2 regions of the Bacillus halotolerans genome follow, and region 1 is predicted to be linked to the other one. Evidence: riboswitches for the same ligand, from Rfam matches in the RefSeq annotation. Region 1 holds a riboswitch; the other holds the start of a gene.
The links. A riboswitch is a leader RNA that binds a small molecule or an ion and turns the genes downstream of it on or off. The one in region 1 is predicted to bind S-adenosylmethionine.
Positions count from the first base shown of each region.

Region 2: it holds a riboswitch for S-adenosylmethionine, as region 1 does, so the genes downstream of both, DIC78_RS11455 (5-methyltetrahydropteroyltriglutamate--homocysteine S-methyltransferase) here and metI (cystathionine gamma-synthase/O-acetylhomoserine thiolyase) in region 1, are expected to answer to the same signal.

Region 1 is NZ_CP029364.1:728,180-733,618, forward strand. Features, by position in the region: gene DIC78_RS03605 (DUF819 family protein) at 1-227, shown strand, start outside; gene DIC78_RS03610 (GNAT family N-acetyltransferase) at 285-830, shown strand; gene metC (cystathionine beta-lyase) at 863-2,035, opposite strand; gene metI (cystathionine gamma-synthase/O-acetylhomoserine thiolyase) at 2,028-3,149, opposite strand; SAM riboswitch class I at 3,217-3,337, opposite strand; gene DIC78_RS03625 (esterase family protein) at 3,504-4,226, shown strand; gene DIC78_RS03630 (YjcG family protein) at 4,255-4,770, shown strand; gene DIC78_RS03635 (GNAT family N-acetyltransferase) at 4,775-5,197, shown strand; gene DIC78_RS03640 (hypothetical protein) at 5,269-5,439, opposite strand, start outside.
Region 2 is NZ_CP029364.1:2,241,115-2,246,553, reverse strand. Features, by position in the region: gene galE (UDP-glucose 4-epimerase GalE) at 1-319, opposite strand, end outside; partial or broken gene DIC78_RS11475 (DUF1453 domain-containing protein) at 507-575, shown strand; partial or broken gene DIC78_RS11470 (response regulator transcription factor) at 575-933, shown strand; gene pepT (peptidase T) at 983-2,215, shown strand; gene DIC78_RS22000 (hypothetical protein) at 2,323-2,448, shown strand; partial or broken gene DIC78_RS21870 (hypothetical protein) at 2,726-3,004, shown strand; partial or broken gene DIC78_RS11460 (LURP-one-related/scramblase family protein) at 3,156-3,299, shown strand; SAM riboswitch class I at 3,366-3,472, shown strand; gene DIC78_RS11455 (5-methyltetrahydropteroyltriglutamate--homocysteine S-methyltransferase) at 3,557-4,690, shown strand; SAM riboswitch class I at 4,759-4,866, shown strand; gene DIC78_RS11450 (5-methyltetrahydropteroyltriglutamate--homocysteine S-methyltransferase) at 4,945-5,439, shown strand, end outside.

The DNA of each region.
Region 1 (5,439 bases):
ATTTAGCGGTTTCCTTAGCTGTCGGTAAATTGTTCCGCGTGCGCCTTGAGGAAATTCTGCTTGCCGTAAACGCCACAGTCGGCGGCCCTACGACAGCAGCTGCGATGGCGATTGCCAAAGGATGGCGGGAGCTTGTTGCACCGATTATGCTGGTCGGCACACTCGGCTACTTGATCGGCAATTATGTTGGCACCTTTATGGGAAATTGGTTTTCTTCCTTTTTATAAAAAGGATTTTCACACTTTCCTCAGAATACTATGTAAGAGAAACGGAGAGATCACTGTATGTTAAAAGGACATACCATTTATATAAGACCTTTAGAAACAGAAGATGCTGAAGAGAATCTTCGGCTGCAAAGCGAAAACCGGGCATTTTTTGAACAGTTCTCCATGATTCGCGCAGACGATTACTATACGATTGAAGGGCAGAGAAAAAGGATCGAACAATATCAGCAAAGGCTGGTAAATGACCAAGAGTATCACTTCGGCATCTTCACAAATAAAGACCATACATTAATCGGGACGGTTTCCCTTTTCCAAATCATCCGCGGAGCGCTGCAATGCGCGTTTATTGGATACTTTTTAGATAAAGCCCATAACGGAAAGGGCCTTATGACAGAGGCGGTCAGACTGATTGTTGATTATGCGTTTCACGATTTGAAACTGCATCGCATTGAAGCCGGTGTCATGCCTCGCAATCTGGGGTCCATGCGCGTATTAGAAAAAGCGGGATTTCATAAAGAGGGTATTGCCCGAAAAAACGTGAAAATCAATGGAAAATGGGAGGATCATCAAGTACTGGCGATTCTGAATCCTGATGATGAAAAATAAAAAAGAAGCCGGGATATCGCCCGGCTTCTTTTTTAACGCGCAGCTACGGGCGCAATTTCTTTCAGCGCTTGTTCGAAATCACGTTCTAAATCATCTGCATGTTCGACTCCCACACTTAGACGGAGCAGGCCGTCTGTGATGCCGCGTTTTTCACGCTCTTCCTTAGGCATTGCCGCGTGAGACATCGTTGCCGGATAGGACAAAATCGATTCGACGGCGCCAAGGCTCACAGCAAAGACCGGAAGTGATACATTCTCTACTAATTTCTTAACGGCCTTTTTGCTTTCAAGCTCAAAAGAAAGCACAGCACCCGCTCCCATCGACTGACTTTTATGGGTTTGGGCCCCCGGATGATCAGACAGCCCCGGATAATACACGCGTTTCACCGCCGGATGCTTCTGGAAAAATTCCGCAAGCCGCTGCGCTGTTTGGCTCGCTTTTTCTAAACGGACCTGCAATGTTTTTAAGCCGCGCAACACGAGCCAGCAATCTTGCACGCCAAGGACGGCGCCGAACGAGTTTTGCAGCTTATACAGCTGCTTCCCAAGTTCTTCATCCTTGACAGCAGCCAGTCCTGACAGCACATCGCTGTGTCCGCTCAGGAATTTTGTTGCGCTGTGAAGCACGATATCCACGCCGAGATCAAGCGGACGCTGCAGTGCCGGTGTCATGAAAGTATTATCCAGAAAGGTCAGACAGCCGTTTTCTTTTGCAAGCTGGACAACCGCTTTAATATCAGTAATTCCAAGTGTCGGATTTGACGGTGTCTCCATATAAATGACCTTTGTGTTTGGCTGGATATTCCGCGCCACTTCGTTGATATCCGTCATATCAACAAACGTGTGCTCAATGCCAAAACGGGTCAAAACCTCTGTCACCATGCGGAAGGTTCCGCCGTATACATCTTCTGTCACAAGAACGTGATCGCCCTGTGAGAGAAGTAAAAATGCTGTTGAGATCGCAGCCATGCCTGAACTGAAAGCAAACCCTCTCGTTCCGCCTTCCAGTGCGGCAATTGTTTCTTCGAGAGCTGTTCTTGTCGGCGTGCCTGAGCGGCTGTAATCATATGCGCCAAATTCTTCAAATGAAGATTGATGGAAGGTCGATGCGTGCTGGATCGGTACACTGACCGCCCCGGTTGCACCGTCTGTTTTAAATGGATTGTGCACGAGCTGGGTTTCCAGCGTCCAATTGTGATTACTCAAATGAAACAGCTCCCTCTTTGACCTGACATAACGCCTGTTTTAGGTCCTCTTTTAAATCTTCCGCATGTTCAATTCCGACTGAAAAACGCAGCAGACGATTGCAGACACCGTTTGCGATACGGATTTCTTCAGGAATATCCATGTGCGTCTGTGTGGCAGGGTATGTAATAAAGCTCTCCACCCCGCCGAGGCTTTCTGCAAAGCAAATCGTTTTCAGTGCTTTTAGAAATGGATTCACCCACTCTTCTTTTTGCAGACGGAAGGACAGCATGCCTCCTTTTCCCGGGTAAAGCACATCCTTGATTTCTTCTTGCTTCTCTAAAAAGGCCGTAAGCTCTTGCGCGTTCGCCTGATGCTGGCGCATTCTGAGACTGAGCGTCTTCATTCCTCTCATCAAAAGCCATGAGTCAAACGGAGGCAAGACGGCGCCGATGGCGTTTTGATGCTGAAACATTTCTTCTCCAAGCTGTTCATCCTTGACAACAACAAGCCCCGCAAGCAGATCGTTATGCCCGCCTAAATATTTGGTTGCGCTGTGAATGACAATGTCGGCTCCAAGCTCAAGCGGACGCTGCAAAACCGGTGTATAAAATGTGTTGTCAACAATCACCAGAAGATCGTGCTCTTTTGAAATCCGAGCGATCTTTTCAATGTCCGCCTCCTGCATCAGCGGATTTGTCGGTGTTTCCACAAACACCGCTTTTGTATTTGGTGTAATCTTGGAGCGTAAACAGTCCTCATCGCTGAAATCATCATAATAAAAGGTCAAGCCGTATTTTTTCCATTCATTTTCAAACAGACGGTACGTGCCCCCATACAAATCCGATGAAACGATCAGTTCATCCCCGCTTTTAAACAGTGCCATAATCGTTTGAATCGCTGCCATTCCCGAACTGAAGGCAAGCCCTCTCGCTCCGTTTTCTAAACTGGCAATCGCGTCCTCAACAAGCTGGCGTGTCGGGTTTTTTGTCCGAACATAATCAAATCCGGTCGATTCGCCGATCCCTCTGTGGCGGTATGCTGTTGATAAATAAATAGGGGGACTCACTGTTCCCGTTACTTCGTCGCTTCGGTTTCCGATTTGGGCTAATTTCGTTTCAACGTGCTGTGACATATAGCTGACACCTTCCCTTTTCAAAATAAAAACCCCTTCTTCATAAGAAGAAGGGGTTTAACGCTTCTTCTTATCTTCCAAGCATAGTACGCTTGCTGGATTTAGCACCTTGGCGCTTTGCACGTATGCAAAACAAGCCGGTTGCTGAGGTTTCTAAGGGCCAGTCCCTCCACCTCTCACGATAAGAAATATCGATTTCAATTTTCTGATTGTTTTATATTAGCGCAATTTGCAGTTTATTTCAATACTTTTTTCTTCGGGCACCGAACTGTTTAAAGAGAGAAATTTCTAATAATTCATGGTACAATAATTTCAAACGCAAGAAAGTCTAGTGATGTCCTGGAGGAATGTATTATGGCACCGAAAAACGGCACAGTTCAAGAAAAGAAGCTCTTTTCAAAAGAGCTTAACGAGGAAATGACAGTACTCGTTTATCTGCCGTCAAACTACTCCCCTCTTTATAAATATCATCTTATTATCGCGCAGGACGGCCACGATTATTTCAGGCTGGGGAGAATCGGCAGACAAGTGGAGGAATTGCTGTCCAAAAGAGAAATAGACCGATGCATTATTATCGGTGTTCCTTACAAGGATGTAAAAGAACGCAGAAAAACCTATCATCCGGAAGGTTCTAAGTTTTCGGCATATAAACGATTTATTGCCCACGAGCTAGTTCCTTTTGCGGACCATGAATTTCCGACGTACCAAGTCGGCTACGGGCGGACACTGATCGGTGATTCTCTCGGAGCGACCGTTTCTCTTATGACAGCGCTTGATTATCCGAATATGTTTGGTAACATCATCATGCAGTCTCCCTATGTAGATCAACATGTATTAAAAGCCGTGAAACAGTCAGACGACATTAAACACCTCTCTCTTTATCACCAAATCGGAACAAAAGAAACAGACGTCCATACGACAGACGGCAATATTTTGGACTTCACAGAACCGAATCAGGAGCTGAAAAAGCTTTTGGAGGAAAAGCTTTCCGATTATTATTTTGAGCCATTTGACGGAGACCACAAGTGGACATACTGGCAGCCGCTCATTACGCCGGCTCTGAAAAAAATGCTCTAACATACTTTATTTTCAGGAGGGACATACTATGAAATACGGAATTGTTTTATTTCCATCAAAAAAACTGCAAGATCTCGCGAACTCTTACAGAAAGCGCTATGATCCGAGCTATTCCCTGATCCCGCCTCATTTGACGCTGAGATCTTCATTTGAATTTACAGAAGAGGAAGCCGGTGAATTGGTATCACAATTGAGAGAAATCGCTAAAGAATCTCATCCAATTGTTCTCAAAATGACCAAATACAGTTCTTTTGCGCCTGTCAATAATGTCATTTACATTAAAGCAGAACCGACGGAAGAATTAAAAACACTGAATGAAAAACTTTACACCGGTGTATTAGCCGGTAATCAGGAATACAATTTTGTTCCGCATGTGACGGTCGGCCAAAACCTTTCCGACGATGAGCATTCGGATGTATTAGGGCAGTTAAAAATGCAGGAAGTATCTCATGAAGAAATTGTTGACCGTTTTCATCTGCTGTATCAATTGGAAAACGGTTCGTGGACGGTATATGAAACGTTCCTGTTAGGCGGAGGAGAATAAACGATTGGAAGCAGTTATCGCAAAAAATGAAGAACAAATGAAAGATGCATTTTATGTAAGAAAAGAAGTCTTTGTCAAAGAACAAAACGTACCAGCTGAAGAAGAAATTGATGAGCTAGAAAACGAATCAGAGCATATTGTGGTATATGACGGAGATCAGCCGGTCGGCGCCGGAAGATGGCGGCTAAAAAACGGATACGGCAAATTAGAGCGAATTTGTGTCTTAAAAAGCCACCGCTCAGCCGGTGTCGGCGGCATCATTATGAAAGCGCTGGAAAAAGCGGCAGCAGACGGCGGTGCTTCAGGTTTTATGTTAAATGCGCAGACACAAGCAGTGCCATTTTACAAAAAACATGGATATCGGGTGCTGTCTGAAGAGGAATTTCTCGATGCCGGCATTCCCCATTTGCAAATGATTAAGGATTAAACACCATCCGGGTCTTCTGAGATCCGGATTTTTTCGCATATAAAAAACCGCTCTCTCATGTGAACGGTTTTTTATACATATCGATTAATAGATGTGCCTATCCCTTTTTCTCGAAATCTTTTATAAAGAGAGCGCTTACGTTTTGCCTCGTTTACTTTCCTTTCAGCAGCCGTTAGATTCTCCTGCTGCTTTTCAAGTTCCTTGTATACCCGCTGAAATGGGACATAGCTGATCTTCTCTGT
Region 2 (5,439 bases), 1.5 Mb from region 1:
AAATAAAGGTTCCCGTGAGATTGTTATGGTAATATTTGAGCGGAATCGCAACAGACTCACCGACTGCTTTTAACCCCGCAAAATGAATCACAGCCTCAATCTCGTTTTCTGCAAAAACCGAATCTACCGCTTCCCGATCCAATAGATCCGCTTCATAGAACGTTAACTCTTTTCCTGTAATCTCTTTGACACGATTCAGCGCCTCAGCTGAACTGTTGGACAAATTATCAAGAACGACAATCTCATAGCCGCTGTTCAATAACTCCACACATGTGTGGCTTCCGATGTATCCGGCGCCGCCTGTAACAAGTATTGCCATGATGTAAACCCTCCTAAAAAATGACCTGATTTTATTATATAGTGTTTAGAACCGGGCTACATCCATTTTTAAGAAGTTTAATCGTTTATTAATGGTTTTTTCATATTTCATCTTAAACCCTTGCGATTAATTTGATAGATCTTTCAGCGAGAATATGCCCTTTTATTTTTTATAGAACTGCCCATATATTTTTATTGTATTTATTCTTATTATTATATCGATGTACCGGGAAAGAACTGTAAAGCCCGGGAAACTGCAGGCGCAGTCGGTTACCTGCTGAAGGACACGCTTCCTGAAGAACTGATAGACGCCATTCGGCTGCCTTCAGAGGCAAAGCGATTTTCCGCACAGTCACAGCCGCTAAAATCATCACTGAGACATTCCGCGCAAAGCAACAGCCTCATGCTGAAGAGCTGGCAGAGCCATTTACCAAAAGAGAGCTTGAGGTTCTTCAGCAAATGGCCTATGGCTTGAGAAATGAGGATATTGCCGAAAAGCTTTTTGTCAGTGAAAGCACCGTCAAAACCCACGTGCATCGAATTCTGCAAAAATGCAATGCCCAAGACCGGACTCAGGCAGTCGTTTTTGCCATTCGAAACGGCATTGTAAAATAGATATCTCTCATCCCGGCATGGTAGAATAAAACAAAGGAGATGATTGGAAATGAAACAAGACATCATTGAACGGTTTACTACATACGTAAAAGTCGACACGCAGTCCGATGAATCAGTCGACACCTGCCCTTCCACACCCGGCCAATTGACGTTAGGAAACATGCTTGTTGAGGAATTAAAGTCAATCGGCATGGAAGACGCAGCCATTGATGAAAACGGCTATGTCATGGCGACCCTTCCTTCCAATACTGACAAAGACGTGCCGACGATCGGCTTTCTTGCCCACGTCGACACCGCCACAGACTTTACCGGCAAAAATGTGAATCCGCAAATCGTTGAAAGCTACGATGGAAAAGACATCACGCTCAACGAAAAGCTGCAGGTCATCCTATCGCCTGATCAATTCCCTGAACTGTCGGGCTACAAAGGCCACACCCTGATCACCACAGACGGTACAACCCTTCTCGGCGCTGACAATAAGGCTGGCATCGCCGAAATCATGACAGCCATGGATTATCTCATCAAACATCCTGAAATCAAGCACGGCACCATCAGAGTTGCATTTACACCTGATGAAGAAATCGGCAGAGGCCCGCACAAATTTGATGTTGGGCGATTCAATGCCTCCTTTGCCTATACCGTTGACGGCGGCCCGCTCGGTGAGCTTGAATATGAAAGCTTCAATGCTGCCGCGGCGAAAATCACGATCAAAGGCAACAATGTACATCCCGGCACGGCAAAGGGCAAAATGGTCAACTCTGCGAAGATCGCAATGAAGCTGAACAGCATGCTGCCGGCAGATGAGGCACCTGAGTATACAGAGGGCTACGAAGGCTTCTATCACCTGCTTTCCATTCAGGGAGATGTAGAAGAGACCAAACTCCACTACATTATCAGAGACTTTGACAAAAACATCTTCCAAAACAGAAAAGAAACCATGCAGCGCATCGTTGAAGAGCTCCAGAACGAATACGGACAAAATCGCATTCAGCTTGATATGAACGATCAATACTACAACATGAGAGAAAAAATTGAGCCTGTCATCGAAATTGTCAACATTGCCAAACAAGCGATGGAAAACCTCGGCATCGAACCGAAAATCTCTCCGATCCGCGGCGGCACGGACGGTTCGCAGCTTTCCTATATGGGACTCCCAACGCCGAACATCTTTACCGGCGGGGAAAACTTCCACGGCAAATTTGAATACATCTCAGCCGACAACATGGTCAAAGCCGTAAATGTCATCGTTGAGATTGCAAAGCTGTTTGAAGAACAGGCGTAAGCTGAGAAACCAGTCCAAAAAAGGACTGGTTTTTTTGCGTGAAAATGAAACATTTTAAAAGCTCTGTCCGTAAAACAACTATCAACGGATGAGGAGGAAATGCAAAGATGAAGAACACAATTGCCGCAAAAAGCCTGTTCAAAAAATGGATGATTTCCCGCCCGCTCAAAATGCAAACAAAACGATCAAACCCATTTAAAAAAATAAGAAGAATGTTTAAACGCTTTTTCTGACCCTTCGCCGGACTCCCCTCAAATCAGCCAACCATTCCAATTTTCCGCCCAAATGCTCCGTAATTTGGGTTTTTTGTGTTCAATTCCTCAAAATAGGGTATACATCAAACAAAGAAGAACACATTATCCATATATAGTTAATTTGAATTACGGAAATTTAGGTTAAAAGTTATATAAAGGAATTCATTTTAACGTCGATAGTAACTATAGAACCAATCAAAAGGAAAAACACCGGCTTAATGCAAGACTATTTTCAGGTCATCGGAGAAAAGGATTTTTGAGGGATACGCATTTATTATTAGTTGATTTAGAATTTTTTGAATACTTTTAGACGTTTTATCCGTACAATAGAGAATACCAAAACTTTTTTTGGGAGGTATGTAAAATGATCCTATTTATTATCATCGCATTATGTGGCTATCTTCTCTTTTCATTCAGCAAAGACAATAGACGAAAACCGCAAAAGACAAGCCCTCTTCCTGCACCCGTTCCTCATCATAATAACCTAATCGACCTTGACGCCATCCGCCAAAAACGCCGGATGCATCTTTCCTAAGACATACCATATAAAATGAAAAGGCTGCAGATACATGCAGCCTTTTCGTTATTCCTGGAACCTATCCAAACAAAAGGAGACTTCAGTAATGATCGAATGATTGATGAAACAACGGATCTTTTCGTTTAAAGATGCTTTTCACATTTACAGCCAGAATGTGCGGATGTCTATCAGCAAAAAGCGGCTCAGCTGGGGTGATACGTATCGCCTCCAGATTGGAATGCTGATTTGCACAGCCATCGCGATTGTGCTGGATATGGTATTGTATGACGGTGAAGATAAGTCAATTTTCTAAAAAACTGTTGACAATTCATGCAAAAATACTAATATTAAGATAATTGAAAATCCAATAAGAAGATTTACCTTATCAAGAGAGGTGGAGGGACTGGCCCTATGATACCCGGCAACCGCTGTTTTACACAGAATGGTGCTAAATCCTTAAGAACATCGCGTTCTTGCAGATGAGGCAGAGATTTGATCGTTCAAGCTCTTCCTTACACAAAGGAAGAGCTTTTTTCATGCAGCAAACATTTTAGAAAAGAGGCGAATGATATGGCTCAACAAGTAAACCTTGCAGCACAGAAATCAGAAAAACAAAAGAAAGCCCCTTTCCGCGCCGATCATGTCGGCAGTTTATTACGATCCACCCCAGTAAAAGAGGCGCGGCAAAAACAAGCGGCCGGCGAGATCACGGCAGAACAGCTTCGTGATATTGAAAATAAAGAAATCACCCGCATTGTCGAAAAGCAAAAGGAAATCGGCCTAAACGTTGTAACCGACGGAGAGTTCCGCCGTTCGTGGTGGCATTACGATTTCCTGGAAGGGCTCGACGGAGTGGAACCGTTCATCCCGGCTGAAGGAATTCAGTTCCATAACGCGAAAACAAAAGCCCGCAGCATTAAGGTGACGGGAAAACTGGATTTCACCAGCCATCCGGCGCTTGCCGATTATCAATTTTTACACAGCATTGCCGGAGATGCGACAGCAAAACTGACAATTCCAAGTCCGAATATGCTGTTTTTCGGTGAAAAAGCTGATCAAGGCGTATATCCCGATCAGGAGGAATATTTTCATGATCTGGCCCAGGCGTACAAAAAAGCGATTAACGCTTTCTATGATGCGGGCTGCCGCTATCTTCAGCTCGATGATACGTCATGGTCTCTCTTCTTTGAAGAAAAAGGCAGAGAGGTTGTCCGAGCCCTCGGCGGTGATCCGGAAACATTGCCTGCGTTGTTTGCCAAAACGATTAACGATGCAGTGGCGGACCGTCCTGACGACTTAACGGTCACGATGCACATTTGCCGCGGCAACTTCCGTTCAACTTGGGCGGCATCTGGAGGCTACGACGCTGTAGCGGAAACGATTCTTGACGGTTTAGACCTTGACGGCTTGTTCCTGGAATACGATGATGACCGCTCCGGAAACTTTGACCCGCTTCGTTTTGTCAAACGCAAGGATCTGCAGATTGTCTTAGGCTTGATTACATCCAAATACGGAGAACTTGAGGACCCAGAGGATGTCAAACGCCGAATCAGCGAAGCTGCGCGCTTTGTCAGCTTAGATCAGCTTTGCTTGAGCCCGCAGTGCGGTTTCGCTTCAACAGAAGAAGGAAACCTTTTGACTGAGGAGCAGCAGTGGGCGAAGCTCCGTCATGTGGTCGACATTGCCAATGATGTGTGGAAATAATCTATCATTGACAGAAAAGAGAAATGTGTGAATAATAGATACTATCAGAAAATTTCATAAAAAGGTTTTCCTTATCAAGAGAGGTGGAGGGACTGGCCCTGCGATACCCGGCAACCGCTGTTTAACAGAATGGTGCTAAATCCTTTAGAGCAGATTTTTGCTCTAGAAGATAAGGTTGAGATTGTTCACGCAAGCTCTTCCTTATCCAAAGGAAGAGCTTTTTTATATTCGAATGGAAAGAAGGAATGAACAACATGTCACAGCAAACAACACCCGCAGAACAAAAACAATCGCTTCAGAGAAAAAAAACGCCGTTTCGCGCGGATCAAGTCGGAAGCCTGCTGAGATCTGAGCCCGTCAAAAAAGCGCGGCGGCAAAAGGCGGCCGGCGAAATCACTGCCGAACAGCTTCGCCAGATTGAAAACGATGAAATCATCCGCATTGTGGAAAAACAAAAAGAAACCGGCCTGAACGTCGTGACAGACGGGGAATTCCGCAGAGCGTGGTGGCATTTTGATTTCCTTGAAAATCTGGATGGCGTTGAGCCGTTTATACCTGAACAGGGTATTCAGTTCCATAATGTGCAGACAAAAGCACGCGGCATCAAAGTAACAGGCGATATTGATTTCTCAAATCACCCAATGCTCGAAGATTACTCATTTTTACATGGCATCGCTGGTGATGCAACGCCAAAAATGACAATTCCAAGTCCGAATATGCTCTTTTTCCGCGGCAGATTGGAAAAGGAT